Regions from separate parts of the Streptomyces sp. NPDC048506 genome, predicted to be linked through region 3. Evidence: riboswitches for the same ligand, from Rfam matches in the RefSeq annotation. Region 3 holds a riboswitch; each other region holds the start of a gene.
What was found. Region 3 has a riboswitch for S-adenosylmethionine ahead of AB0C96_RS38225 (aminotransferase class V-fold PLP-dependent enzyme). Riboswitches for the same ligand answer to the same signal wherever they lie in the genome.
Positions count from the first base shown of each region.

Region 1: linked by a shared signal. The riboswitch ahead of AB0C96_RS32080 (hypothetical protein) and the one ahead of AB0C96_RS38225 (aminotransferase class V-fold PLP-dependent enzyme) in region 3 are both predicted to bind S-adenosylmethionine.
Region 2: linked by a shared signal. The riboswitch ahead of thrC (threonine synthase) and the one ahead of AB0C96_RS38225 (aminotransferase class V-fold PLP-dependent enzyme) in region 3 are both predicted to bind S-adenosylmethionine.

Region 1 is NZ_JBEZIX010000048.1:701-8,117, forward strand. It holds gene AB0C96_RS32065 (hypothetical protein) at 1-960, shown strand, start outside; gene AB0C96_RS32070 (hypothetical protein) at 1,115-1,711, opposite strand; partial or broken gene AB0C96_RS32075 (TauD/TfdA family dioxygenase) at 1,807-2,487, opposite strand; partial or broken gene AB0C96_RS32080 (hypothetical protein) at 2,486-2,731, opposite strand; SAM riboswitch class IV at 3,036-3,144, opposite strand; gene AB0C96_RS32085 (AAA family ATPase) at 3,491-6,322, opposite strand; gene AB0C96_RS32090 (FtsX-like permease family protein) at 6,714-7,417, opposite strand, start outside.
Region 2 is NZ_JBEZIX010000046.1:51,323-58,739, reverse strand. It holds gene AB0C96_RS31505 (trehalose-6-phosphate synthase) at 88-1,527, opposite strand; gene AB0C96_RS31500 (glucosyl-3-phosphoglycerate synthase) at 1,577-2,536, opposite strand; SAM riboswitch class I at 2,687-2,831, shown strand; gene thrC (threonine synthase) at 2,849-4,141, shown strand; gene AB0C96_RS31490 (MoaD/ThiS family protein) at 4,194-4,469, shown strand; gene AB0C96_RS31485 (cold-shock protein) at 4,942-5,145, shown strand; gene groL (chaperonin GroEL) at 5,612-7,234, shown strand.
Region 3 is NZ_JBEZIX010000070.1:32,331-39,747, reverse strand. It holds gene AB0C96_RS38250 (heme-copper oxidase subunit III) at 1-8, shown strand, start outside; gene AB0C96_RS38245 (c-type cytochrome) at 96-905, shown strand; gene AB0C96_RS38240 (Rieske 2Fe-2S domain-containing protein) at 962-1,963, shown strand; gene AB0C96_RS38235 (ubiquinol-cytochrome c reductase cytochrome b subunit) at 1,960-3,597, shown strand; gene trpD (anthranilate phosphoribosyltransferase) at 3,737-4,801, shown strand; SAM riboswitch class IV at 4,894-5,011, shown strand; gene AB0C96_RS38225 (aminotransferase class V-fold PLP-dependent enzyme) at 5,221-6,591, shown strand; gene AB0C96_RS38220 (Lrp/AsnC ligand binding domain-containing protein) at 6,984-7,265, opposite strand; gene AB0C96_RS38215 (rhomboid family intramembrane serine protease) at 7,262-7,417, opposite strand, start outside.

The DNA of each region.
Region 1 (7,417 bases), on a different contig from region 3:
TGGGCGCGGGGCGAGGCGCGCAAGGACAAGCTCCACGAGTACAAGGAGGTCGTCTCCGTGGCCTTCTACCCGGCCGATGCCTCCGGACAGGGCATCGCTCCGGCCGGGACGGGCAACGCGGAGGCGCCGGACGGCAAGTTCGACCGGCCCATCATCCTCCCCGGACCGGGAGGCATGGTCGTCACCTCGTACGGAGGCGACAGCATCCTGGTGTCCCCCGACGGCAAGGCCACCGACACCAGCGACGCGAAGGTCACCATCAACGGCAAGGCGGTCGACCCCGACTACCTGATGTCGTTCCAGGGCCCGAAGGGACTGGTGACCAACGGCGAAGAGGGCACCGGGGGTGACGGCGGCTTCGGCGCCGACGGCGGCTGGCAGAGCACGAAGGTGGCTCCGCCCGGGGTTGAAGCCATCCGCAAGTACGAGAACGTCGGCTTCGGCATGGAGGAGACACCGAACGGCCGCATCGTCGGTGCCGCCGGCAACTACGTGATCGCCAACTGGCTCAAGGCGAAGGACGACATCTCCGCCGTGCACGACCTTTCAACCGGCGCTGTCCGGGCCACCGCCGCTTGCCGTACCAGGGACACCGAGTACGCCATCCGCATTCCGAGCCCGAAGGCGGAGACGAAGCCGGCCCTGTCCCCCAACGGCCGCTTCCTGGTCAAGGGCGGGAACGTCTTCGACCTGAAGACGGGCAAGGGCACGTGCACCGACAGCGGTAAGGGAGCCAAGAAGATCAACCTCGCGTCCGTCGGCGACGACGGCACCGCCTACGGCTCGGCCGGCGAGGACGCGCCGCGGACCCCGGTCTCCGTCTCCGCCACCACGGGCGCCGCCACCCCCCTGCCGGGGAAGACCATCACCCCTGACGCCATGGCCAAGGGCGCGGGCGTGTTCGTCACATACGCCGGCACAGACACCATGCGCCTGATCATCCTCAACCTGAAGAACTGAACGGACGAATCGCACCCTTGTAGGGGCTGACGCCGCGCGCGGTTGCCCCCTCGTTGAATCAATGCCGTGCTGGCCTGGCGGCCTGCTTCCAGTGAGGCGGCCACTGAACTTGATCGGGTGATGTCGGCCCTGTTCGTCGGATCTCGGCCCCCGCTCATCCGGCCCGGCCATGGTCGGCAGCGGGGGCCGCGGCGGCCATCTCAAGGCCCTCCAGTAGGTACCCTGCGTCGACTCGAATACCCTCATCCTGATCAGAGTTTCGAATTTCCTCTGCGATTTCCCGCAACTCTGTGCTGACTGTCGCGTAGCCAATGCCCACAAGCACGGCGCGTCGAACTTCCCGATCCGGATGTCGAATTGCTGACCGAAAGGCCTCCGAGACGACAGGGACATCCCTCCGCGTCGCAGAGAGTGCGCCGACATAGATGCCTTGAATAATGGCGTCGCTGTCGCTTCCGGTGGAAATGAGACGCATGCTGTCCTGGAACGTCCAGGTAGCCAGGCCCGTGCGGACCGCTTCGCTTAGGTGGGCGATCCTCTCGCCTCTGATCGTGATGTAACTGACGCCTAGGGTCGGATCTTCAAGATAATCGAGACTCGTGGTTTCGTCGCAGGTTTCCCAGCCGAACCTGGTCGGGGTCTCATCCTCTCGGGTTGCCTCCACGATATTCAAGTTTTGATTCCATGCAAAAGCCTGGACATCTCGCAGACTTGCATATGCCTTCAGAGCAATCCTTGTCCCGACACTCATTGCGCCATCCTCTCCCCTTGGTCAACCCGTGATCAATACCAGGCGACGAACGACTACTCGGCGTGGACGCACCCGGCAGCCGGAGTCCGTGGGCGTCAGGCCACGGCGGGTGTGTAGTGGCCGGCGCCACCGCCTTCGATGGCGCGGCTGGAGGCGCCGTCGACGCCCACTGGAGCGTCCCCCGCGACGGTCACCCGGTGCAGCAGGCGCGGCAGGTCGCCGTAGTCGTCGGGGGCGTAGTGCTGGGTGACGCGGTTGTCGAACAGGACGAGGTCACCCGGTGTCCGGGCCACCCGGACGATGTTCTCCGGCCGCGTCACGTACGACTGGAAGATGCGCAGCAGGTCCCGGGACTCGGACGGGCCGAGGCCCACGATGGTCTGCGCGAAGCCGCCGATGAAAAGACCGCGTTCCCCCGTCTCGGGGTGCACCCGTACCGCCGGGTGCGCGGTGCGGTACGTGCGTGAGACGAACTGCTTACGGTGCTCGGCCTCCTTGTCGTTCTTCGGGGCGGCGTAGTCGTAGTCGTTGGTGTGCACCGCCCACGGTTCGTCCGCCAGTTCGCGCAGCGGCTCGGGCAGGTCCTGGTAGGCCCCGGCCGAGTTGGCGATCAGAGTGTTGCGGCCGTAGGGCGGGACGACGATGCTGCGCAGGGTCGACGCCTTCGGGGGCGTGCGGACGAAGGTGACGTCGGTGTGCCAGCGGTTGGCGCGGATGCCCTCGTCACCGTCGACGGGCAGGATGTTGGGCTGGCCGTTCACGGACCGGACGGTGGGGGGTGGTCACCAGTCCGTGGGCGATCTGGGCGACCAGCACCGGCACGATCGCCGTGGCGATCCAACGGCCGGGTCTGCGCAGCGGCAGCACCCGCTGTGCCGCCAGTGGCCGCGGTGCGGTGTCGTCACCCGGCCGTTCGGCCTCGCCAGTACGTGCGGTACGAGGCTCGGGGGAGGGGTCGGGGGTTGCCTCGGCAGGAGGCGTTGAGGCGAGCAATGCAGCAGCGCCAGGGGGTTCACTCATGGAGGACTCCAGCGAATTCGGACACCCCGGACCGCCGGATGCCGCAGCGGGACGGCCCAGCCGGGGGCCCTGTGTGACGATGCGTACGGGGACGCGTGGAACGGCGCGAGGGCAAGGAGGGCGCGCACCGCGACGGCGGTGGCGTCAGAGATTCAGAAGACCGTCAGCCTTCAGCCTTGGCAGACGGCACGGCAGGTGCCGGTACACAGAGCGCTGTTGACGCGGAGCAGGTCGACTGACCGGTTCGCGCACAGCAGCAGGCAGCCACGGCGCCGCCGTCACCGTCTCTGTTCCGGCCCAACTGGCCTCGCGCTTACCGAAAGTCTTCCGGTCCGGTCGTCACCTGGGGCACCCCACCGCGGCGCGAGGGTTGCCGGTCAGCAAGCCAGGGCTTGTCGCTGACACTCATGACCGATCTGCGGCGTAGGTTAGACAGACCTCGGACATGTTTGTCAAAGCCTGCCCGGCCTCTGGGACGACGAAACGAGTCCGAACAGACCTGGCGGAAGGCGCGGCGACGGCGCCCAGCGGAACTCCTCGATGCACCCGGGAACGACAACGGCAAGCCCCCGCCTCTGCCCGCTGGGCAGAGGTCGAGGGCAGAGTCCCGACGCCCGAGACAGGCGTCGCAACGACGGTGGCCAGCCGGTGGCCGGACGCCACCGCAGGTGTAGCGCGGCAAAAGGCGGGAATGCGGGCGGTCCGGTTGTGCACAGGCGACGGCAGCATCAGTGCCGACGGACGCCGAGCCAGGGGCGATCAGCCCGTTGGCTGTCCATCGTCGGGACTGTGCCGGCGTATGACTTCGGCTGCGAGTTGGACGCGCGAGGTCATGTCGAGTTTCTTGAGGATGTTGGACACGTGCGTGCTGACCGTGCGTCGGGAAATGGTCATGAGGGTGCCTATCTGGGGGTTGGAGTGGCCGCGGGCGACGTGACCGGCGACGATGTGTTCGGTGGTGGTCAGGGCGTCCCAGCCGCAGCGGGCGTCATCGTGCGCCCTCCGTGGGCTTCGGGTGATGGAGCGGAGGCGGAACAGAGCGCGAGCGCTGTCCCGACTGGCACCCAGGGAGTCGTATATCTCCAGGGCTTGGCTGAGGCGTGCGCGGGCCTCGGCCGGCCGTTGGATGTGGGCGAGAAGTTCTGCGGCGTCGGCGTACGCGTGTGCCTCGTGCAGGGGACGTGAGGCGGTGTGGTAGTGGCGGGCGGCTTCCAGGAGCAGGTGAGGGTCCCGAGCCACGAGCCCTTGGCATCTGTAGACGTCACCGAGGTGATTGGGCGCGTTGCTGTGGTCGGCTCTCCTCTGGGCGGCTGTGGTGACGCGGTGGGCGGTGGTGGTGTCTCCGTGGGCCAGGGCGAGTTGGACGATGTCGGGTGCGAGGAAGCCGAGGATGAGTTGGCCGGGCAGGTGGCCTATGCCCTGGTCGAAGGCGGTTGCGAGTTGGGAGTATGCGTCCTTGGTGTTGTTGTGTGCCTCGTCGAGGCGAACGCTTGCGGAGAGCGGTAGGTACTCGTAGAACCGGGCGATCGATCCGGGGTCCTGCGTGGACGCGGTGGCGTTGAGGTGCGTTTGGGCGATGTCGTGTTGGCCGCGGTGGAGTGCGATGAGTGCGGCGATTGCCCGCAGGGGTCGGCTCATCGCATACGGCTGTGCGAGATCCAGTCCTGCCTCGACGTCCGCCAGGGCGTCGTCCCATCGGCCCGTGTTGAAGGCCAGGAGTGCGCAGGAGAGGTGGTACCAGGGCGAGAAGAGACCGCCGATGTGTTCTGTGGTCGTGCGGGCGGCGGCCAGTGTGTGGTGGGCTTCCTGGCTTCGGTCGAGTTCTGTGTAGAAGTTGGCCAGGGCCAATTGAAGTCCGAGGTGCTGAGCCGGGTGGATGGAGTGCGGAGGCAGCCGGACTGCCTGCCGAGCCAGCTCCAGTGCTTCGGCGCCCGGTGCTTCGAGGAAGCCTTTGGCCGCCAGAATCTGCAACGCGTAAGCCAAGGCATGGGGATCGCCGGCATCTTCAGCGGTGCGCCGGGCGGCCATCGCGCGCGCCCCGGCCTGTTGCACCTCGCCCATCGCGAACAGGCACACCGCGCTGAACGCGTGGAACCGGTTCCTCTCGATGGCGGGCAGCCTGGCGCTTGCGCGGGCGGCTCGCGACTCGATCAGCGCCACGTCCGGCCGGTCGCTGGCGAGGGCGGCCTGAACGATGACCCACCGCATGGCGCATTCCATGCCGGGGTCCTGAGTTCGGGCCAGTACGTGGCGGGCCTCGTCGTCCGCTTCGGCCAAGTGGCCGCAGGACAGGTGGGCTATGACGTGATGCAGCCGCAGATCACCGTAGTGCGGGTCGGCCGGGTCGGCGATGTCCAAGGCCCTGTCGAGCAGACGCAGGAGGAGCGCGGGGGAGCGCGTGGTGAGGCGCGGCGCCGACTCCACCAGCCATGCGATCAGGAACTCACCTTGTGGCGCTGCGTAGAGCAGGTGCTCGGCGACTCGTTCGGGGGCGGTACCCGCGCCCGCGAGCACCTGCGCCGCTTTCAAATGCACCATGGAGCGGACGGGGCCGGTGACCGCGTCGGCCAGGGTGTGCCGGATGAGGTCATGGCGGAAAGCCAGTCGATCGCCGGTGTCTCGCAGGACTCCAGCCGCTTGGGCTTCCGTGATGATGCCCAGCACCTCATGGGGTGGTCTGCCGATGACCGCACCGAATTCGCCGAGCGTGCAGTTGTCGCCCACCACGGCGGCGACACGCAAAGCGTGCAGCGCGTCATCGCTGAGGCAAGCCAGCCGGTGCTTGATCAGGTTGGGCAGTGACGGCGAACACCGCGCGGTGGTCTCCGCGGTCCCACCTCTTATGTCGATCGCCCGTTCGCGCGCCAGCGCGTCGACCAGCTCTCTGAGGTACAAGGGGTTTCCTGCTGCCCCCTCGGCCATGCGACGTAGGCGTGGGCCGGGTCGGCCGCCGGACAAGGCCGCCAGCATCTGTGAGACGTCGGGTGGGCTGAGCGGCGTCAGTTCCACAACGGTGTGGTTGCGTACGCCGATGCTATGGACGAGCAGGTCCACCTCCCTGACCCTGGGCACCGGCCGACAGGCGCCGATGATCAGCAAGGGCAGCTGATGCACCGAAGCCATCAATCGCCGCAGCACCAGCAGACTCGCCGGATCCGCCCACTGCAAGTCATCTAGGATGAGCGCCGCTGGTCCTCGCGCGCACAACTCCTCGACCAGACCCAGCATCGCCTCAACCGTCGCCGCGTCCGCAGCACCGATTGCGCCCGGTAGCCCGTACCGAACCTCGCCCCGCAGGATCTCGGCAACGCGAGCTCGATCCGGGTCGGTTGGCGCCGCGTCGACCGCCAGGCAGGCCGACATGACAGCGAACGGATGCTGCCGCTCCACCTCCTGCCCGGCATGACACAGCACCTGCATGCCCAGGCTCTCGGCGTGCGCGGCCATCTGCTCCACCAGGGCCGTCTTGCCCACCCCCGCCTCACCGACGACGAACGCAGTCTCCCCTTCACCCGCTACGGAACGGGCCGCCAACCGGGTAAGCGTCGCTGTCTCTTTTTCACGCCCCAGAAGGCGGTTTGGATGCGTCATGCCCTGTACCTCTGTTCTGGTCAGCGACCCAGGGCGACTTCGCCGCCCGCCATGGGGCGAGCAAATCGAAGGTACCAGGGGTCTTCTGACCTTTGGAACCGATCTATTTGCGTGTTGGCGCCTTCCAAGCTACGGAGGGTCAGCCCTGTCGTCACCATTACGTGACCGTGTCGCAGATCACATCCGCGCGTGTCGAGTGCACCGCCGCTGCATTCAGGTGTATCCGCGATGTCAGCCCGATTCAGGCAGTCACGGTTCTGATCGCCCGAACAGGCACGGGTGTGCAAGGGGGCAGGACCTATGAGGGCCGTAGAGGCCGGCTGGCCCCGAAATTGCCAGCAGAGTTCCCTCCGGGTTCCGGAGCGAAGCCCCTAAGGGCGTGGGGGTGGAATCATTCCGTCTTAATGGAGCCGAGGAGGTCCAGATTCGCCGCCCTCCGTGCGGGCCAGCTCGCCGCCAGTACGCCCACCAGGGCCGCCAGCGGGAGGAAGAGCGCGATTCGCGGCCACGGAATGACCATGACATACCCCTGAACGTCCGGGGTGATCGCATGGCCTGCCGCCCAGGCGATGAACAGGCCAAGCACTACACCGGTCACCGCACCGAAGAGCGAGATGACCACCGACTCCAGCCGGATCATCCGCTTCACCGCGCCGCGGTCGAGGCCGACCGCGCGGAGCATGCCGATTTCGCTGCGCCGCTCGAAGACGGACATGGCCAGGGTGTTGATGACACCGAGCACCGCGATGATCAGGGACATGCCCAGCAGCCCGTACATGATGTTGAGCGTGGTGTCGGTCCGGCCGCCGAAGGCGTCTCGGATGCCCTGCTGGTCCATGACCGAGATGGCGGGGTTGTCGCCGAGGCCGTCGGTGATGGCCTGGGCGGTCTTGGCGTCGGCCCCACCGGAGACGGTGACCAGAAGCCGGTGGATCTCGGGCCTGCCCAGGTGCGGTGTCACCATCTGGTCCGGCATGACCACCGACGAAAGCACGAGGTTGTCGGCGAAGGTCCCGCCGACCGTCATGCGGGCCTTCGTACCGTCGGGGTAGTTGACGTGGAGTGGTGCGCCCACCTTCCAACCGTGCTTCCTGG
Region 2 (7,417 bases), on a different contig from region 3:
CCCATCGCGGTGCGGGCCAGCCGGGCGGCCCGGAGTACGGCCGGATCGTCCCCCTCCGCGCGTGCGCGGGCGGCGCCCCGGGACACCTCAGGCGGTCAGCGCCCGCAGCTGGTCCAGGAACCACCGGGCGGGCGGCAGCGCGGTGGCGGCCGCGGCCAGCCGCCGGGTCCGCTCCGCACGCTCCCCGCTGTCCATCGTCAGCGCCTCGTGCAGCGCCTCGGCGGTACCGCTCACGTCGTACGGATTGACCGTGACGGCATCCGCGCCGAGCTCCTCGTGCGCCCCGGCCTCCCGTGACAGCACCAGCGCGCAGCCGTGGTCGGACACCACCGGGATCTCCTTCGCGACGAGGTTCATCCCGTCCCGGATCGGGTTGACCAGCGCCACGTCCGCCAGCCGGTACGCGGCCAGCGACCGGGCGAAGTCGTCCTTCACATGCAGCTCCACCGGCTGCCAACCCGCCGTCCCGTACCGGGAGTTGATCTCCTCGGCGACCCGCCCGACCTCCGCCGTGTAGTCCCGGTAGACGGCCAGGTCCTGGCGCGAGGGGTAGGCGAACGCCACGTGCACCACCCGCTCGTGCCACGCCGGCCGGTCCGCCAGCAGCTGCCGGTAGGCCAGCAGCCCCCGCACGATGTTCTTCGACAGCTCGGTGCGGTCCACCCGGACGATCGTCCTCCTGGCCGTACCGTCGGGCCCGGTGCCGACCTGCGCGCGCAGCGCGGCCAGCCGGTCGGCCACGTCCGCCCGCCGCGACCGCTCCCGCAGGAAGTCGGCGTCCGCCCCGAGCCCGTACACGCCGGTCCGGGTGCCGCCGGTGCCGCCGAGCACGGCCGCACAGCACGTGGTGAAGGCGTCCGCCCACCGGTGGGTGAGGAACCCCAGCTGATCGGCGCCCAGCATGCCCGTCAGCAGCTGCTCGGCGACGTCGTCCGGCAGTATCCGGAAGTACTCCGGCGGCGCCCACGGCGTGTGCGAGAAGTGCGCGATGCGCACATCGGGCCGCAGCGTCCGCAGCAGCCCCGGCACCAGCGCCAGGTGGTAGTCCTGCACCAGCACCGCCGCCCCGTCGGCGGCCTCGTCGGCCAGCGCCTGCGCGAAGGCGCGGTTGTACGCCTCGTACGACGCCCACTGCGCCCGGAACTCCGCACCGAAGACCGGCTCCAGCGGCGTCTGGTACAGCATGTGGTGGATGAACCACAGCACCGAGTTCGCGATGCCGTTGTAGGCCCGGGCGTGCACCTCGGCCGGAATGTCCAGCATCCGGACGCGCTGTCCGCCGGTGTCGGCCGGTTCCAGCGCACCCCCCGACCGCCGCACCGCCTCCCGGTCCCCGTCGCCCAGCGCCGCACACACCCACACCGCGTCCGTGCCGGGCCCGATGGACGACAATCCCGACACCAGCCCGCCACCGCCCCGCTTGGCGGTCAGTGCTCCGTCCGCCCCCAGGGCGTACGAGACCGGCCCGCGGTTGGACGCGACGAGGACCTCGGCACCTGAGGGGGCCGCACTGCGCTCGGAGACCATGTCGCGACAGTAACCCGTGACAGATCCGCGCAAACGTACGGAGCGCGGGTCAGGCCGCGCGGCGCGCCGCGTACTCCGGGATTTCGGCCATCGGGGGGCGCTCCTCGGTGTCCACGTCCGACGTCCGCGGGACGAACCCCTGCTCGCCGCGGTCGAACTGGGTGAGCCGGGGACGCACCAAGTGGCCGCGCGCCAGGCGGAGTTGGGCGGTGCGGTAGATCGCGGCGGCCATCCGGCCGAGCGCCTGGCCGTCCTGGTGGCGGTGCTTGCGCACACCGACGTCCACCTGGGCGAGGGCGTCCAGGCCGACGGTGTGCAGGGCGTCGACGAGCAGGCCGAGCTCGACGCCGTAGCCGACCGGGAACGGCAGCCGCTCCAGCAGCGAGCGGCGGGCCGCGTACTCACCGCCCAGGGGCTGCACGAAGCCTGCCAGCTGCGGCCAGTGCAGGTTGAGCAGCGGGCGGGCGACCAGTTCGGTGACCCGTCCGCCCTGGCCGGCACCCTCGACCCCACCCGTCTCCAGTGGCCGGTCGTACATGGCCTTGACGAAGTGGACGTCGGGGTCCGTCAGCAGCGGGCCGACGATCCCGGAGACGAAGGTGGTGGAGAACTCGCGCAGGTCGGCGTCGATGAAGCAGACGATGTCGCCGGTGGTGACGAGGAGGGAGCGCCAGAGGACCTCGCCCTTGCCGGGCAGTGCGGGGATCCGCGGCAGGACGCTGTCACGGTGCACCACCCGGGCCCCGGCCGCCGCCGCGACCTCGGCGGTGCGGTCGGTCGAGCCGGAGTCCAGCACCACCAGCTCGTCGACCAGCCCGACCGCGTCGGTCATCAGCCCGGCGCGGATCGCGGCGACGATCGCGCCGACGGTGGCCTCCTCGTTCAGCGCGGGCAGGACGACGCTGACCGTACGGCCCGTCTGGCGCTTCGCCTCCAGCAGCCGCCCCAGGGGGCGGTCCGCGGCCGACCAGGAGCGGCTGTTCAGCCAGCGCTCCACCTCTTCCAGCACGTGAACACCTCTCGCATGTGACCCATCTCGCGGATCGGACGACTATCTCAACTGTCAGTGCCTTCGGTTACAGTCTTGAACAACGCGGATGGCCATCGCATGTCGGGGTCACCGCGCCACAAACGCCTGGGTTTCGGCCCAGCGCCATACCGCTCATCCAGAGGGGCAGAGGGAAACGGCCCGTTGAAGCCCCGGCAACCCTCCAGCCGGTTCTTGCTGATCAGCAGCGGGGCTCCCGGCTAGGGAAGGTGCCAAATCCGTCTCGTGGCGAGATGCGCCGCGAGGAAGATGAGGAGAAAGGGCCTCGCCTCCATGGCTGTGCAGAGCACCGAAACCGCTGCCGACACTCCCACCGTCTCTCTTGGTCCCGCCGTCGCGCTGTCCTGCCGCGAGTGCGGCGAGCGCTTCGACCTCGGTCCCATCTTCGCCTGTGCGAGCTGTTTCGGGCCGCTCGAAGTCGCCTACGACCTGCCGAGCGGTGACCCCGAGGCCTTGAAGAAGCGGATCGAGGCCGGTCCGAACAACATCTGGCGCTACGCCCCGCTGCTGCCGGTCCCCACCGACGTGGCCGAGAAGCCGAACCTGAACCCCGGCTTCACCCACCTCGTCAAGGCCGACCGGCTCGCCGCCGAGCTCGGTGTCACCGGCGGGCTGTACGTCAAGGACGACTCCGGCAACCCGACGCACTCCTTCAAGGACCGCGTCGTCGCGATCGCCGTCGAGGCCGCCCGCGCCTTCGGCTTCACCACCCTCTCCTGCTCCTCCACCGGCAACCTCGCCGGTGCGGTCGGCGCCGCGGCACGCCGCGCCGGCTTCAAGTCCTGCGTCTTCATCCCGCACGACCTGGAGGCCGGCAAGGTCGTCATGGCCGCGGTCTACGGCGGCGACCTGGTCGGCATCGAGGGCAACTACGACGACGTCAACCGCTTCTGCTCGGAGCTCATCGGCGACCCGCTGGGCGAGGGCTGGGGCTTTGTCAACGTCAATCTGCGCCCGTACTACGGCGAGGGTTCCAAGACCCTGGCGTACGAGATCTGCGAGCAGCTCGGCTGGCGGCTCCCGGACCAGATCGTCATCCCGATCGCGTCCGGCTCCCAGCTGACGAAGATCGACAAGGGGCTGAAGGAGCTGATCGCCCTCGGCCTGGTCGAGGACAAGCCGTACAAGATCTTCGGCGCCCAGGCGGAGGGCTGCTCTCCGGTCTCGGCGGCCTTCAAGGCCGGCCACGACGTGGTCCGCCCCCAGAAGCCCAACACCATCGCCAAGTCCCTCGCGATCGGCAACCCGGCCGACGGCCCCTACGTGCTCGACATCGCGCGCCGGACCGGCGGTGCGGTCGAGGACGTCAACGACGAGCAGGTCGTGGACGCGATCAAGCTGCTGGCGCGGACCGAGGGGATCTTCGCGGAGACCGCGGGCGGGGTGACCGTCGGCGTGACCAAGAAGCTGATCGAGAACGGCCTCATCGACCCGTCCCTGACCACCGTCGTCCTCAATACGGGTGACGGTCTCAAGACGCTGGACGCCGTCGCGCCGACCTCCGGGCCCACGGCCACGATCCGCCCCAGCCTGGACGCGTTCCGCGCGGCCGGCCTGGCCGGCTGAGACCGCGCACCCCGAACTCGTACTCCGTAACCCCTGTCCGGAAGGCAGAACCATGAGCGTCACGGTCCGCATCCCCACCATCCTCCGCACCTACACCGGTGGCGAGGCCGAGGTCACCGCCGAGGGCGCGACCCTCGCCGAGGTGATCGCCGACCTGGAGAAGAACCACCAGGGCATCGCGGCCCGCGTCCTGGACGACGCCGGCAAGCTCCGCCGCTTCGTGAACGTCTACGTCAACGACGACGACGTCCGCTTCGAGCAGGGCCTTGAGACGGCGACCCCGGACGGCGCGGGCGTCTCGATCATCCCGGCCGTCGCCGGAGGCTGACCTTCGGACATGTCGCCGGAGGCTGCTGAGCGGCCAGGCGAGGTGCTATTTTGCGCCATCTCTGCTCCTTCTTGACCGGAATTGCCCCGTCCTTTGAAATCGGACGGGGCAATTCCGCTTCGTGAAAGGGGATACCATTGTGGCGATCCACGTTCCGGATATCCCCACGGGCATGCCGAACGCATATGAAATCGCGATGACTTGTGCCCGGAGCGTGCACGGGATTTGTCGCTTACGTGCGCCTATGACCGGCCCGACTTGCCCTGCAGAAACGGGATTTCGCCGCATATTGCCGATTCTCCGGCGCCAGAATTCTCGTCCGATTGACCTGTTGCGCTGGGCATCGGTGCAGATACATTCAGCGGCGGTCGACGCGTTCCGGCGCACACCCCACGGGCCTTCGCGGGGTGAGGTCTGACCCGGGTCCGCGGAGTGCGGTCCTGCGCAAGGGCCAGTAATAGGGGAGTTAGGCATGGCTCAGGGCACCGTCAAGTGGTTCAACGCGGAGAAGGGGTACGGCTTCATCGCGGTCGACGGTGGTGCGGATGTATTCGTCCACTACAGCGCGATCCAGATGGACGGTTACCGCACCCTTGAGGAGGGCCAGCGGGTCGAGTTCGAGATCTCGCAGGGCCAGAAGGGGCCGCAGGCGGACATGGTCCGCGTGGCCGGCTGAGGCGCCGACCGACTGCTGCGTACGGAAGGCCCGTACCCCTGAGGGGGTACGGGCCTTCTGCCTGCCCGTCAGCTCCCCGGCCCGACCGCCACGCTCCCCAAGACCCCTCCGGGCGGCTTGCTCCCACCCGTCGCCCGACCGCCACCCCTCAATGACGCCCTCCGGGCGGCTTGCTCCCACCCGTCACCCGACCACCACCCCTCAACGACGCCCTCCGGGCGGCTTGCTCCCACCCGTCACCCGACCACCACCCCTCAACGACGCCCTCCGGGCGGCTTGCACTCGCATGGCCCGAGTGCTAATCATTGGCGTTAGCACTCTCCGAGTGAGAGTGACAACGAAGGACCGGGTCGGTGAGGCCCGCGGGCCGGGTGGGGCAAGGAACCACCACAGGTCTGCAGGTCGTCCGTCGCGGGCGCCAGCGCGGTCCGGAGCAATCCACCCCAGTCCGGGAGGACCACTTCACATGGCCAAGATCATCGCGTTCGACGAGGAGGCACGGCGCGGTCTCGAGCGCGGGATGAACCAGCTCGCCGACGCCGTCAAGGTCACCCTCGGCCCCAAGGGCCGCAACGTCGTCCTCGAGAAGAAGTGGGGCGCCCCCACGATCACCAACGATGGTGTGTCCATCGCCAAGGAGATCGAGCTTGAGGACCCGTACGAGAAGATCGGCGCCGAGCTGGTCAAGGAGGTCGCGAAGAAGACGGACGACGTAGCCGGTGACGGCACGACGACCGCGACCGTCCTGGCCCAGGCGCTGGTCCGCGAGGGCCTGCGCAACGTTGCCGCCGGCGCCAACCCGATGGCCCTGAAGCGCGGTATCGAGAAGGCCGTCGAGGCCGTCTCCGCCGCCCTGCTCGACCAGGCCAAGGAGGTCGAGACCAAGGAGCAGATCGCCTCCACCGCCTCCATCTCCGCCGCCGACACCCAGATCGGCGAGCTGATCGCCGAGGCCATGGACAAGGTCGGCAAGGAAGGCGTCATCACCGTCGAGGAGTCCCAGACCTTCGGTCTGGAGCTGGAGCTCACCGAGGGTATGCGCTTCGACAAGGGCTACATCTCGGCGTACTTCGCGACCGACATGGAGCGTATGGAGGCCTCCCTGGAGGACCCGTACATCCTCATCGTCAACTCCAAGATCGGCAACGTGAAGGACCTGCTGCCGCTCCTGGAGAAGGTCATGCAGTCCGGCAAGCCGCTGCTGATCATCGCCGAGGACGTCGAGGGCGAGGCCCTGTCGACCCTGGTCGTCAACAAGATCCGTGGCACCTTCAAGTCCGTCGCCGTCAAGGCCCCGGGCTTCGGCGACCGCCGCAAGGCCATGCTCGGTGACATCGCCATCCTCACCGGTGGCACCGTCATCTCCGAGGAGGTCGGCCTCAAGCTGGAGAACGCCACGCTCGACCTGCTCGGCCGCGCCCGCAAGGTCGTCATCACCAAGGACGAGACCACCATCGTCGACGGTGCCGGTGACAGCGAGCAGGTCCAGGGCCGGGTGAACCAGATCCGCGCCGAGATCGAGAACAGCGACTCGGACTACGACCGCGAGAAGCTCCAGGAGCGCCTGGCGAAGCTGGCCGGCGGCGTGGCCGTCATCAAGGCCGGTGCCGCGACCGAGGTCGAGCTCAAGGAGCGCAAGCACCGCATCGAGGACGCCGTCCGCAACGCGAAGGCGGCCGTCGAGGAGGGCATCGTCGCCGGCGGTGGCGTCGCCCTGCTCCAGGCCTCCTCGGTCTTCGAGAAGCTGGAGCTGGACGGCGACGAGGCCACCGGTGCCGCCGCTGTGAAGCTGGCCCTGGAGGCCCCGCTGAAGCAGATCTCCGTGAACGCCGGCCTTGAGGGTGGCGTCATCGTGGAGAAGGTCCGCAACCTCACCCCGGGTCACGGCCTGAACGCCGCGAACGGCGAGTACGTGGACATGATCGCCGAGGGCATCATCGACCCGGCGAAGGTGACCCGCTCTGCCCTGCAGAACGCCGCCTCCATCGCCGCGCTGTTCCTCACCACCGAGGCCGTCATCGCCGACAAGCCGGAGAAGGCCGCCGCGGCCGCTCCGGGCGGCATGCCGGGCGGTGACATGGACTTCTGATCCCTCAGGGATCGGAACGCTGATCCTCTCGGATCACACGTCCAGACATACGTCGGGGCGGCACCCTCCTCCCAGGGGGTGCCGCCCCGACGGCGTTGGTGAGCGGGCGCATCACCGGTCCTCCGCGGAAGTCATCCGTCGTTCGCGGACGTCATCCGCCCTCCGCGCAAGTCATCGGTCCTC
Region 3 (7,417 bases):
TCCGGTAACCGGTACCGGGCCTGGTTGCCGGGCCCGCATTCCAGACAGACATAGCCAAAGCATCGACGCAGAAGATCCTGACACCGGGGTAATCCGTGAAAAAGCTCTCCGCACGACGGCGCCATCCGCTGGCGGCGCTCGTCGTCCTACTCTTCGCGCTGGCGGTCACCGGGGGGCTGTACGCCGCGTTCGCGCCGGCGGACAAGGCTCAGGCCGATGACACCGCCCAGTCCCTTGCCATCAAGGAGGGCAAGAAGCTCTACGCCGTGGGCTGTGCCAGCTGCCACGGCACCGGCGGTCAGGGCACCACCGACGGCCCGAGCCTGGTCGGCGTCGGCGCCGCCGCCGTCGACTTCCAGGTCGGCACCGGCCGCATGCCCGCCCAGCAGCCCGGCGCCCAGGTGCCGCGGAAGAAGCCGATCTACAACAACGCCCAGCGCGAGCAGCTGGCGGCCTACGTCGCGTCGCTGGGTGCCGGCCCGACCATCCCGGAGAAGTCCCAGTACAGCTCCGACGGTGCCGACATCGCCAAGGGCGGCGAGCTCTTCCGCACCAACTGCGCGCAGTGCCACAACTTCACCGGTAAGGGCGGTGCCCTCACCAACGGCAAGTACGCACCGACGCTTGAGGGCGTGGACCCGAAGCACATCTACGAGGCCATGGAGACCGGCCCGCAGAACATGCCCTCCTTCGGGGACGGCTCGCTGAGCAAGCAGAACAAGAAGGACATCATCGCGTACCTGGGCGCCGTCAACGGCGATGAATCCGAGAGCCCCGGCGGCCTCGACCTCGGCGGTCTCGGTCCGGTCAGTGAGGGTCTCTTCGGCTACATCTTCGGCCTGGGCGCGCTGATCGCGGTCGCCATCTGGGTCGCAGCCCGGACTACGAAGGCCAAGAAGTCATGAGCGAGACTGGACGACACGCAGACGTGCCAGAAGAAAACCTTCCCAGTGAGCGGGAGATGGCTCACGAAGGTGTGGTGACCAAGGCGGAACCGTTCGCCGACCCGGGGCTGCCCGCCCACGAGCACCGCGCCCAGGACATCGACGAGCGGGCCGCCCGGCACTCCGAGCGCACGGTCGCACTGCTCTTCATCGTGTCCATGATCGCGACGGTCGCCTTCATCGCCGCGTACGTGGCGATCCCGATCGACAAGATCGTCTACATCTGGCCGATCGGCCACATCAGCGCGCTGAACTTCGCGCTCGGCCTGACGCTCGGTGCGGCGCTGTTCTGCATCGGCGCCGGCGCGGTCCACTGGGCCCGCACGCTGATGTCGGACGTGGAGGTCGCCGACGACCGCCACCCGATCGAGGCCGCGCCCGAGGTCAAGGCCAAGGTCCTGGCGGACTTCAAGCTGGGTGCCGAGGAGTCGCAGTTCGGCCGCCGCAAGCTGATCCGCAACACGATGTTCGGTGCGCTGGCCCTGGTGCCGCTCTCCGGCGTCGTCCTGCTGCGCGACCTCGGTCCGCTGCCGGGGACGAAGCTGCGCACCACGGACTGGAAGAAGGGCGTCCGGCTCGTCAACCAGTCCACCAACCTCCCGCTGCGTCCCGAGGACATCGCGGTCGGCTCGCTGACCTTCGCCAAGCCCGAGGGCCTGGAGGACGACAGCGAGGAGTTCGCGGAGAAGATCGCCAAGGACGCCCTGATGCTCGTGCGGCTCAAGCCGCAGGACATCAAGGACAAGAAGGAGCTCGCCTGGTCCCACGAGGGCATCGTGGCGTACTCCAAGATCTGCACCCACGTGGGTTGCCCGATCAGCCTGTACGAGCAGCAGACGCACCACGTGCTCTGCCCCTGTCACCAGTCGACGTTCGACCTCTCTGACGGCGGACGGGTGATCTTCGGTCCTGCCGGACACGCCCTGCCGCAGCTGCACATCACGGTGAAGGACGGCTTCCTGGAGGCCGCCAGCGGTTTCGAGGAGCCCGTCGGCCCGAGCTTCTGGGAGCGCGGATGAGTAACGAGACAAGCGCGACCAACGCGCGCCGTGGCCAGGCGCCACGGGGCGAGCGGATCGCCGACTGGGCCGACGGCCGGCTGGGTATCTACAGCCTCGCCAAGGCCAACATGCGCAAGATCTTCCCGGACCACTGGTCCTTCATGCTGGGTGAGGTCGCGCTCTACAGCTTCATCATCATCATCCTGACCGGTGTCTACCTGACGCTGTTCTTCCACCCGAGCATGGCCGAGGTCACCTACCACGGTTCCTACGTGCCCATGCAGGGAATCCGGATGACCCAGGCCTTCGAGTCGACGCTGAACATCAGCTTCGACGTGCGCGGTGGTCTGCTCATCCGTCAGATCCACCACTGGGCCGCGCTGGTCTTCCTGGCCGCGATGATGGTCCACATGATGCGGGTGTTCTTCACCGGCGCCTTCCGCAAGCCGCGCGAGGTCAACTGGCTGTTCGGCTTCCTGCTGTTCGTGCTGGGCATGTTCACCGGCTTCACCGGCTACTCGCTCCCCGACGACCTGCTCTCCGGCACCGGCGTGCGGTTCATCGAGGGCGTCATCCTGGCGATGCCGCTGGTCGGCTCGTACCTCCAGATGTTCATCTTCGGCGGCGAGTTCCCCGGGCACGACATCATCCCGAGGTTCTTCACGGTGCACGTGCTGCTGCTGCCGGGCATCATGCTCGGCCTGCTGGTGGCGCACCTGATCCTGGTCTTCTACCACAAGCACACGCAGTTCCCGGGTGCCGGCAAGACCAACAACAACGTCGTGGGCATGCCGCTGCTGCCGGTCTACATGGCCAAGGCCGGAGGCTTCTTCTTCCTGGTCTTCGGTGTGATCGCGGTGATCGCCGCGGTCGCCAGCATCAACCCCGTGTGGGCCATAGGGCCGTACCGGCCGGACCAGGTCTCCACTGGTGCGCAGCCGGACTGGTACATGGGCTTCGCCGAGGGTCTGGTCCGCGTCATGCCGGGCTGGGAGTGGAACTTCTGGGGCCACACCCTCAACCTCGGTGTGCTGATCCCGATCCTGATCTTCCCGCTGGTCCTCGCCGTCATCGCGGTCTACCCGTTCGTCGAGTCCTGGGTCCGCGGCGACAAGCGCGAGCACCACATCCTGGACCGCCCGCGCAACGTCCCGACCCGCACCGGCTTCGGTGTGGCCTGGCTGGTCGCGTACTTCGTGATGCTGATCGGTGGCGGCAACGACCTGTGGGCGACCCACTTCCACCTGTCGATCAACTCGATCACCTGGTTCGTCCGGATCGCGTTCTTCGTCGGGCCGGTGCTGGCCTTCATCGCCACCAAGCGGATCTGCCTGGGTCTCCAGCGGCGCGACAAGGACAAGGTGCTGCACGGTCGCGAGTCCGGCATCATCAAGCGCCTGCCGCACGGTGAGTTCATCGAGGTCCACGAGCCGCTCGACCAGGAGCAGCTGCACTTCCTCACGCAGCACGAGCAGCCCAAGCCGCTTGAGCTGGGCCCGGAGGTCGACGAGAACGGCGTCAAGCGCAAGATCAAGCGCTCGCAGAAGCTGCGCGCCAAGCTCTCGAAGTCCTACTACGGCGAGGACAACGTCATCGCCAAGCCCACGGTCGAGGAGTACCAGGAGATCACCAGCGGCCACGGCCACCACTGATCCCCTCCGCGCCTCGTAGCGCACCGTAGGTAGTACGCCACCCAGAGGGCCCCATCCGATCACCGGACGGGGCCCTCCGGCATGCCGGGGGCTCGATAGGGTGACGACATAGGCAGGACACTCACCAGGAGCGTGGACCATGAACGTTGTGACCCCGGCAGGCGGCGACAGCGTGGCGGCCCACACCTGGCCGGGCATCCTGAACGCCCTCCTCGAAGGCCGTGACCTCGCCGCGGACGACACCGCCTGGGCGATGGACCGGATCATGCGGGGCGAGGCCAGCGACGCCCAGATCGCCGGGTTCGCGGTGGCGCTGCGGGCCAAGGGCGAGACCGTCGCCGAGATCTCCGGGCTCGTCCGGACCATGTACCAGCACGCCCGGCTGATCGAGGTGCCCGGCCCGAGCGTGGACATCGTCGGCACCGGCGGCGACGGCGCCAGGACCGTCAACATCTCCACGATGTCCTCGATCGTGGTGGCCGGCACCGGCGCCAAGGTCGTCAAGCACGGCAACCGCGCCGCGTCCTCGGCCAGCGGCGCCTCCGACGTCCTGGAGAAGCTCGGCGTCAACCTCGACCTCAGCCCGGAGCGGGTCGTCGAGGTGGCGCAGGAGGCGGGCATCACCTTCTGCTTCGCGGTGAAGTTCCACCCCTCGCTGCGGCACGTCGCCAACGCCCGGGGCCAGCTCGGCATCCGCACCACGTTCAACGTGCTGGGCCCGCTGACCAACCCCGCCCGGGTCCGCGCCCAGGCGACCGGTGTCGCGGACGCCCGGATGGCGCCGATCCTGGCCGGGGTGCTCGCCGAGCGCGGCTCGTCGGCGCTGGTCTTCCGCGGCGACGACGGGCTCGACGAGTTGACCACGACCGCCACCTCACGGGTGTGGGTCGTCCGGAACGGCACGGTGCGCGAGGAGGCCTTCGACCCGCGGGACGTCGGCATACCGCTGGTGCCCGTGGAGGCGCTGCGCGGCGCCGACGCCTCGTACAACGCCGATGTGGCCCGCCGGCTGCTGGACGGCGAGACCGGCCCGGTGCGCGACGCGGTGCTGCTGAACGCCGCGGCCGCGCTGGTCGCGCTGGAGATCGGCGACGCCCCGCTGCCCGAGCAGATCCGGGCCGGCATCGAGCGGGCCGCGGAGTCGATCGACTCCGGGGCGGCCAAGCGGGCGCTGGAGCGTTGGGTGGCCGCCAGCAACACCTGAGCGGCCGGTGACGCAGGGTGTGACACAGGGCTCAGTCCGTCATATGGACTGGGCCCTTGCGCGTAAATGGTCTTGTGGCATCATTCTGCGCAGGTCACGAGTGACAGCGACACAGGCCCCGGCCCGCTGTCCGGCAACCCTCCTTCCGTGGCGGGGTGCCCCGGGTGATGACCGGGCCGTAGGCAGCGAGGTCTACGGCAAGCGCGGATCCCTCGCCAGGGATCCTGGTCCCCGAGGGAGAACTTCCGTGAAACAGCGAATGCGTTAGGGCCCGACGGCCCCTATTTCCGCACCCCTTTCTCTCCACTTTCCTCTCCACGCTGTTTTCCCTTCACGCTGCGGCCGTGTCCGCGCCGGCCCCTCCGCTCCACGCCGTGCGCCCCCGCAGCGAATTCGCCTACCTCTCACGGGAGTTCGCCATGTCTGTGTCCGCCGTTGCCGCCGACAGCTCCGTTTGTGCCCCGCTGCCCGTTCTCGGCCGAGACGTCCTGGTACCGCTGGTGACCGGCGGCGAGGTCGACTACGCCGCGCTGGACTACGCCGCCAGCGCACCGGCGCTCCAGCGGGTCTGGGACGACGTGGCCGCCTACGCCCCGTACTACGGCAGCGTGCACCGCGGCGCCGGATACCTCTCGCAGCTCTCCACCGACCTCTTCGAGAACAGCCGCCGGACGATCGCCGAGTTCCTCGGCTGCCGCGCCGGGGACCAGGTCGTCTTCACGCGCTCCACCACCGACTCGCTCAACCTCCTCGCCGCCGTACTCCCGCAGGACACCCAGGTGTTCGTCTTCGAGACCGAGCACCACGCCTCGCTGCTGCCGTGGCGCAACGCGCGGGTCACCTACCTCGACGCGCCGCGCTCGCCGCGCGAGGCGGTCGCGACCCTGGAGCGGGCGCTGGCCGCGCGCGAGCCGCACGGCGAGGCGCTGGTGTGCGTGACCGGCGCCTCGAACGTCACCGGTGAGCTGTGGCCGGTACGGGAACTGGCCGAGGCGGCCCACGCCCACGGCGCCCGCATCGTCCTGGACGCGGCGCAGCTCGTCCCGCACCACCCCGTCGACCTCGCCGACCTGGACGTCGACTGGGTGGCCTTCTCCGGCCACAAGCTGTACGCGCCGTTCGGCGCGGGCGTGCTGGCCGGCCGCGCCGACTGGCTCCAGGGCGCGGAGCCGTACCTGGCGGGCGGCGGCGCCAGCCGTAAGGTCTCCCGGCGTACCGATGGCGGGGTGGACGTCGAGTGGCACACCACCGCCGCCCGGCACGAGGCCGGTTCGCCGAACGTCATCGGCGCCTACGCCATCGCCTCTGCCTGCCGGGCGCTGACCGAGGCAGGCTTCGACACCCTGGTCGCCCGTGAACAAGAGCTGATCACCACGCTCCGGGCGGGCCTGGCCGAGGTCCCCGAGGTACGGGTCCTCTCCCTCTTCGGTGACGACGCCCCGCGGGTCGGCGTCCTGTCCTTCGTCGTCGAGGGCTGGAACAGCTCGCACTTCGCGGCCGCGCTGTCGGCCGAGTACGGCATCGGCGTCCGCGACGGCCTGTTCTGTGCGCACCCGTTGGTCCGGACCCTCCTGGGCAGCGAGCCGCAGGACCCGGGGGAGTGCGGCGCCCCCGAGGCGGCACCGGGCGAACGCTCCCTGAACGCCATCCGGGTCAGCTTCGGCGCCGGCACCCCCGACGAGCACGTCGAGCGGTTCGTCCGGGCGGTCAAGGAACTGGTGACGGACGGCGCACGCTGGAACTACCGTACGGAGGACGGCCGTTGCGTGCCGGCGCGGAGCGCCGGGTAGTTCCCCACGTTTTTGGCTTTCCCGCCGTGTGTCGTCTCGCCGTTGCGCCTGCGGCGGGCGTTGCCGCTGCGCAGGCCCGTCCCCTCCCGTGAGTGGGAAGGGAGAAGGCCGGTGGGGGCGGACGCGAGTGGTCCCCTGCCGGTAGTGGACAGACGGCGCACGCCCCCACAAGTCCTTCCCCCCACTCACGGGAGGGGTCGCGCCGCAGGACGAAGTCCGGAGGAGCGGCACCGCACCCGACACACAACGCCCGCCGCAGGCGCAACGGCGAGAAACCACCACGACGCCGCAGACAAACACGTGGGGAGAACGCCGGCCGCCAGGCCACGGCGAGAAAGCCAACAACGTGGGGCGAGCGCCGGCCGCCAGGCCACGGTGGGGAAAAACAGACGCTACGCGTCCAGGCCGATCGCGAACGCTGCCTCGAGGTCGTGCTGTGAGTACGTGCGGAACGCGATGTGCGTCTCGGTCGAGGCGACGCCGGGGATCTTGCTGATCCGGCCGGGGATGACGTCCGCCAGTTCGTCGTGCTTGGCGACCCGCACCATCGCGATCAGGTCGTGCGCGCCGGTGACCGAGTAGACCTCGCTGACGCCTTCCAGCGCGGCGATCTTCTCGGCGATCTCGGGGATCTGGTCCACGTTGGTCTTGATGAGCACGATCGACGTGATCACGGCTGGCTCTCTCCCTCGGTCGCCCGGCTGTCCGCCCTGGTGGACCCCACACTATCCCCCCGGTATCGGGCCCATGCGTAGAGGAAGCCGAGGGTGAAGCCGACGACATGGGCGAGGTAGGCGACGCCGGGCCCGCTGGGGTCGTCCTGTGC